3 regions of the Romboutsia sp. MSSM.1001216sp_RTP31141st1_G3_RTP31141_220114 genome follow, and region 1 is predicted to be linked to each of the others. Evidence: riboswitches for the same ligand, from Rfam matches in the RefSeq annotation. Region 1 holds a riboswitch; each other region holds the start of a gene.

Region 1 (2,278 bases):
CTCTTTTCTATATCTTCTAGCTTTTTGTGGGTCAATAGCAAGTTCAAACATTTTTTCCCAATCAAGTTCTTGTCTAGCTTTACTCATTTGATTATCTATATCTCTAGATTTAGGAATTTTCTTTGCGATATCTGCAGCATGAGCAGCTATTTTAGTAGCTATAATACCTTCTTTAACATCATCTAAGTTAGGTAGTCTTAAATGTTCTGCTGGGGTTACATAACATAAAAAGTCAGCTCCATAACTAGCAGCTAAGGCACCTCCAATAGCACTTGTTATATGATCATATCCAGGGGCTATATCTGTAACTATAGGACCTAGCACATAAAATGGTGCACCATGACAAAGTTTCTTTTCAAGTAACATATTAGACTCAATTTCATCTAATGACATATGTCCAGGACCTTCTATTATTACTTGAACATTTCGTTTCCAAGCTCTTAGAGTAAGTTCACCTAATATCATTAATTCTTTTATTTGACAAGCATCTGAAGAGTCATTTATAGACCCAGGTCTTAGAGCATCTCCAAGGCTTAATGTTAAGTCATATTCTTCGCATATATCAAGTAATTCATCAAAGTATTCATAAAAAGGGTTCTCACGTTGGTTAAGCTCCATCCAAGCATACATTAAAGAACCGCCTCTAGATACTATATTAGTAAGTCTTTTGTTTCTTTTAAAAACAGATGCAGTTTCTTTGTTTATACCAGCATGTACAGTAACGAAGTCTACACCATCATTTGCATGATTTCTTACTACATCTAAAAATTCTTTAGCAGTTATATCTTTTAATTCTTTATCGTAAAAACCAACAGCATCGTATATAGGAACAGTTCCTATCATAGCATTAGAAGATGATATAAGTTTTTTTCTAAATTCTTTGGTTTTACCAAAAGAACTTAAATCCATTATAGCTTCGGCTTTCATATCTAATGCCAAATTAACCTTTTTCATCTCTTCATCAATATCACAACAATCTTTTGATATACCTAAATTTACATTTATTTTGGTTCTTAGATTTTCGCCTACACCTTCAGGATTTAAAGATTTATGATTTTTATTAGCAGGTATTGCTACTTTACCTTTAGATATTAGCTCTCTCAAAATATTAACATCCATATTTTCTTTTTTTGCTACTATTTCCATTTCTTTAGTAATTATCCCCTTTTTAGCAGCATCCATTTGAGTAGTATACATCATATTAAAATCCCCCTTATTATATTTTAATAAATAAAAAAAGCCTTACCATAAGGCAAAGCTTCTCAAAATATGTATTAATAAATAGACTATATTTGTTTTATAGCTATTAATAAACACAAAAGTAACTTTCCTACGGTAGTATAAACTACATCAGGTTCGAAGGGTTAATGAATTTATCATTTCTCAGCCTAAAAGGCACCCCTAGTTAGATATCTTTTCAAAAACATTGTAGTTCTTTATTTATGTATTGTAAAGAAATTTTTTGTACTTATAAAAACGGAAAGGCACCTATCAAAAGATAAGTGCCTTTATTTGGGCTAGCGTAATACTTATATAAAATATAAGTTCCCACTTAACTTAAGAATATCATAATGAATATTATTTGTAAATAAAAAAAGCAATTATAAAAAATTATAAATGCCTTATGTGTTGAAAAAACTATATATTAAAAAGAATAAAAAAAATAAAATATAATAATAGATTAAGAATACTTTTATTGGTGTATATACAATATATAGTATTTGGTTTAAATATTATATCTATAAGTGGTAGATAATGATTAGTAAAACATTAAATAAAAGGTGGGAAAAATGAACTGGATAGAACTAAATAATCAAGTCATAATAAAAAATAAAGAAGGAAAATATCAATTAGAAAAAGATAAAGAAGCATTATACAGTTATATAAATGAATATATAAAACCTAGAACAAAGGTATTTAATAGTCTTGAAGAAAGGCTATCATATTTAATAGATAATAATTACTATTCTAAAGAAGTAATAGAAAGATATGATATAGACTTTATAAAAGAAATAGAAAGAATCATAAAAAATTATGGATTTAAATTTAATTCATATATGAGTGCAAATAAGTTTTATCAAAACTATGCACTTAAGACTAATGACAATAAAGAAATATTAGAAAGCTATAATGATAAAGTTCTCATAGTATCTTTAGCACTTGGAAATGGTGATAAAGACTTAGTAAAAAAATTGGCAGAGAAACTAGTAAAACAAGAATTTCAACCAGCAACACCTACATTTTTAAATGCAGGTAGAGCTAGAGCAGGAGAAATGGT
Region 2 (2,278 bases), on a different contig from region 1:
ATTCTAATTTGTTAGCAATCTTTTTTATAGCTTCATCAATATTTTTGTCATCATCAAAAGAGTCAACACCCTTGCCTTTAACATCAAATCCACCTATATATTTAATCTCAGCTACATTTCCTTTTATTGCAGTAAATCTTACTTCATTTAATAATCTTTTTACAAAATTTGCCCTAGTTTTTGTAGCAAATACTCCTACTGGGTCAAGTACAACAGGTTTATTGTACTTATTGGCCATTTTACCTGCTTGTAAAAATAATTCTAAGTTAGAAGATTTCATAGTACCTATATTTATAACCACTGCACTTGCTACCTGAACAATCTCTTCTACTTCTTCATATGAAAAACTCATTAAAGGACTCGCTCCTAGTGCCAATGTTATATTAGCACAATCATTTATAGTTACTTCATTAGTATAATGAAGTACTAATGGATTAATTTCTTTAACTTTATTTATTAAACTATACATATTCTCTACCCCAATACTATATTTTCTTATTTTCTATTTCATAGAAATGATGAACAGGTCCTACTCCACTTCCTATATCAAAACTATATCTTATTGCGTTTGTTATATACTCCTTACTTCTTTTTACGCTTTCACATATATCATATCCTAATGCTAAGTGTGCAGCTATTGCTGAAGATAGTGTACATCCTGTTCCATGCGTATTTTTTCTATATAGCCTTTCACTCTTATATACTTTAAATATATCTTTGCCTATAAGTATATCTACAGCATCACCGTCTAAGTGTCCCCCCTTCATAAGTACAAACTTCGGACCTAATTCTAATATTTTTTGACCTGCTAATTTCATATCCTCAACATTGTCTATTTTAATACCTGTTATTTCTTCTGCTTCTGGTGTATTTGGTGTTATTATGTAGGCCATTGGTATAAGATACTCTATCATACTTTGCTTAGCTTCTGGCTTAAGTAGTGAATATCCACTCTTTGATATCATTACCGGATCAATAACTAGATTTTCTGGTTTGTATTTATCTAGAGTTTTTGCTATTTCTTTTATTATTTCTTCACTAGATACCATACCTATTTTTAAAGATTTTGGACGTATATCATCAAATACAACTTCTATTTGTTTTTTAATTATCTCTTTGCTTAAATCTTCTACCATAAATACACCTTTAGTATTTTGGGCTGTTATAGCTGTTATAACACTCATCCCATAAGTTCCTATTGCACTAAATGTTTTTAAATCAGCTTGTACACCTGCTCCACCAGACGAGTCTGAACCTGCTATTGTCAGTGTAGGTATTTTGTAGTTTTTCATATGATCTTCTCCCTTTTATTTATTAAATATTTAATTTGCTAAAGCTTGTTATCTCCTCAATTAACTTCAATATCATATATTTTTGCAATTAAAAAGCTATACCCCAACATTGGAATATAGCCTTAATTTCTAATTTAATATATAATATAATAATATATTATCAAGCTTTCCTACGCTGGTATTATCCAGATCAGGTACAAGGGTTAACGTTTCGTCTCTCAGCCTTTCGGCACCCCTAGCAAATATTTTATTTTATACTTATAGTATATTTCTATAATCTAAATAAATCAACTTTAATTATAATTTATAAAATCTTCTGTATATTTATAAATACTAACATTTATTTAATACCCATTAATATATAAAACTAACATTAATATTTTATATTAATAAATAATATTATTAGTATTAATTATAACTATATGATATTATTTATTAATACGGAAAATATAAATAAAAAGTTTACTTCGTTTAAGCGATATTCAGGATAACTATTTCTATGTCGCAACGATATAACGTTCACTAATGCTTTAAGCAACGTGTTGGCAAACTATTTCGGTCAAATCCGTTGCTCAAATTATAAAGATATTAAGAGGTAATATAATGAATTTTGAAGAACTTGGAATTAGTAAAGATTTAGTAAATGTACTAAAAAATAGGGGAATTAACTCTCCTACACCTATACAAAAAGAAAGTATTGGATTTATAAAGTCTGGAAAAGATGTTATAGCAGAAGCTCAAACTGGTACGGGAAAAACTCTAGCATTTTTACTTCCTATATTTGAAAATATTAATCCAAACGCTAATTATGTTCAAGCACTTATATTGTCACCAACAAGAGAGCTAGCTATTCAAATAACTGAACAAGCCATTGAACTTTCAAAAGGTAAGAATATAAATGTATTATCAGCTTATGGTGGAAAAGATATAGCAGGTCAATTAAAAAAGTTAAAGGGAAATATACACCTTATAGTAGCTACACCAGG
Region 3 (2,278 bases), on a different contig from region 1:
CTTCCATATGATTAGTCGCTCCTGATGTATTAGGAAGTATTGTCATATTGCTAGGTATATGTGATAGTATATTTTCTTCTGTATTGTCTAAGTCTACTCTTCTTAGTGCCATAGTTATTATTTCACTGTTACTTGACTCTATTACTCTTGGTAACATATCATTTGAACTATATTTTCCCGTTCCTATTAAAAGTCTACTATTAAACTCATGTCCGTTTAATATTAATTTATCCATTTTTATCCCCCACATAATCTTATTTGTCTTCTATCAATATTTTTGTTGCTAAATTAGCCATGTGATTAGCACATATAGCCACCCTTGGTGCCATAAGCCCATCACCTTCTTTAGCTTCATTTATCTCATCTCCACATATGTAAAATTTATCTCTGATTTTTCTTGTTTTTATTATGTTAGAATCATAATATCCTGCCACTCCAGATGAGGATATTAAATATTTATCTCTCATTTTAGTTAAAATGTTATTTGCAATTTCTGCTTTGTACTTTGGATTATCAAAAGCCTCTATTATTATATCTACGTTCCCAAATTCATGTATATTTGATGAATCTATTATTTTGTTTATAGTTTCAACTTCTATAAATGGATTAATATTTTCTATATTATTTTTAAGTGCCTCGGTTTTATATTTTCCTATATCATTTATAAAATATTGTTGTCTATTTAAATTAGATGGTTCTACTATATCAAAGTCTGCTAGTATTAATGTTCCTACGCCTATTCTAGCTAAAGATATAGCTATATTTGAACCCAATCCACCAATACCTAATATTGCTACTTTTCCATTTTTTAATTTGTAGTGAACATTTGGAGTATGTCTGCTAACCATAAGATTTTCTAATTCTTCAAATTTTGGAATTTCACCCCTTTTTATTAATGTAACTCTATCATTTTCATATAATTCTAAATCTACATATGCATCTACTGGATGACCATTTAGTATTATTATATCTGCATCTTTTTTATATTTTTCTTTAACTTTATCTACTGTAACTATATCTTCATCAATATTTACAAGTAGCTCATTTATAAAAAGTTGCATCTTATCCCCCTCCAACAAACCTTATGACTTCTATAACATCTTCTTCTCTTAGTATATAGCTATCGTATTGATTATTTTCAATTATGTTTAAATTTATCTCTACTACTACGCTATCTTTTTTTACTCCAATATCTTCTAATAACTTTGATATTGTCATATCTGATTTAAATTCAAACTCTTCCCCATTTACCTTCACTTACATTTCCTCCTTTTAAGGATTATCTTTTATAAGATATAAAAATAATTATATAAATTTAACTTTAATAGCATTAAAAAAGCACTCTCTTTTTATAGAGAGCGCCTTATTTAACTAAAAATCTAGGTACATTAAAATATACGAGCTTCCCTACGTAAGAATTATCTTAATCAGGTTCTTAGAGTCTGAAAGTTATGGCTTTACTTCTCAGCTATCCAATCATAGCTCCCCTAGCTTTTATTTATTTTTACAAGTTGAGTGTAGCACAATGTATTTTCATAATCAACAAATTATTAGTTTATAAATAAACTATATATATATATTTATTATACGAATTTTATTTAATTTCCCTATTAAATTAGTTAGATTTCTTATGTATAATAATTATATAGTTATTCAATAATTTCAATATACTTTGAATTATTCTATAAATTAATTCTTATAAAAAATTCGGAGGCGAAAAAAATTGATTTCAAAAGATACAAAGTACTTTTTTATAGTACTAATACTTTTTTGTATAATTGGATTTACAGTAACTATATCTACAACACAACTCAATATTTTAATATATGGTTCTCCTATTTTTATGTTATTTTATGCACTTTCAGGGTATTCTCCTGCTTTAGCTGGATTAATTACCGCTAAAAAGTTTTTGTCTAAAGATGAATTTGATAGATTTTTAAGGAACTGTGTAAATGCAAACAGGAGTCTAAAGGAATATTTATATGTTATTATTGCCGCTTTAATACTTTGGACCGTTCCATATATAGTAGTTGAAATGTTTAGAGGCTATGGTGCCTTACTAAAATCCCCATTAATATTTTTAAGTTGGTTAACTCCTATAATGATATTTGGGGGAGGATTAGAGGAAATAGGATGGAGAGGTTTTTTACTTCCTAAATTACTAAAGAAATATTCTCCTTTTAAAAGTTCTCTAATAATAGGTATTATTTGGTCCTTATGGCATCTACCTTTATGGTTTGTAGTTGGTACACCACAACAACATACTAGTTTTATTCCA

What was found. Region 1 has a riboswitch for thiamine pyrophosphate ahead of thiC (phosphomethylpyrimidine synthase ThiC). Riboswitches for the same ligand answer to the same signal wherever they lie in the genome.
Region 2: another riboswitch for thiamine pyrophosphate. It lies ahead of thiD (bifunctional hydroxymethylpyrimidine kinase/phosphomethylpyrimidine kinase); the one in region 1 lies ahead of thiC (phosphomethylpyrimidine synthase ThiC).
Region 3: another riboswitch for thiamine pyrophosphate. It lies ahead of thiS (sulfur carrier protein ThiS); the one in region 1 lies ahead of thiC (phosphomethylpyrimidine synthase ThiC).

What each region holds. Positions count from the first base shown of each region.
Region 1 covers NZ_JBCIUO010000003.1:216,699-218,976, reverse strand. Annotated here, with positions in the region: gene thiC (phosphomethylpyrimidine synthase ThiC) at 1-1,200, opposite strand, end outside; TPP riboswitch at 1,311-1,413, opposite strand; gene nrdE (class 1b ribonucleoside-diphosphate reductase subunit alpha) at 1,791-2,278, shown strand, end outside.
Region 2 covers NZ_JBCIUO010000001.1:338,183-340,460, reverse strand. Annotated here, with positions in the region: gene thiM (hydroxyethylthiazole kinase) at 1-469, opposite strand, end outside; gene thiD (bifunctional hydroxymethylpyrimidine kinase/phosphomethylpyrimidine kinase) at 486-1,292, opposite strand; TPP riboswitch at 1,443-1,539, opposite strand; gene ABCP60_RS01695 (DEAD/DEAH box helicase) at 1,896-2,278, shown strand, end outside.
Region 3 covers NZ_JBCIUO010000004.1:35,905-38,182, forward strand. Annotated here, with positions in the region: gene ABCP60_RS08255 (thiazole synthase) at 1-235, opposite strand, end outside; gene thiF (sulfur carrier protein ThiS adenylyltransferase ThiF) at 255-1,061, opposite strand; gene thiS (sulfur carrier protein ThiS) at 1,063-1,257, opposite strand; TPP riboswitch at 1,388-1,499, opposite strand; gene ABCP60_RS08270 (type II CAAX endopeptidase family protein) at 1,724-2,278, shown strand, end outside.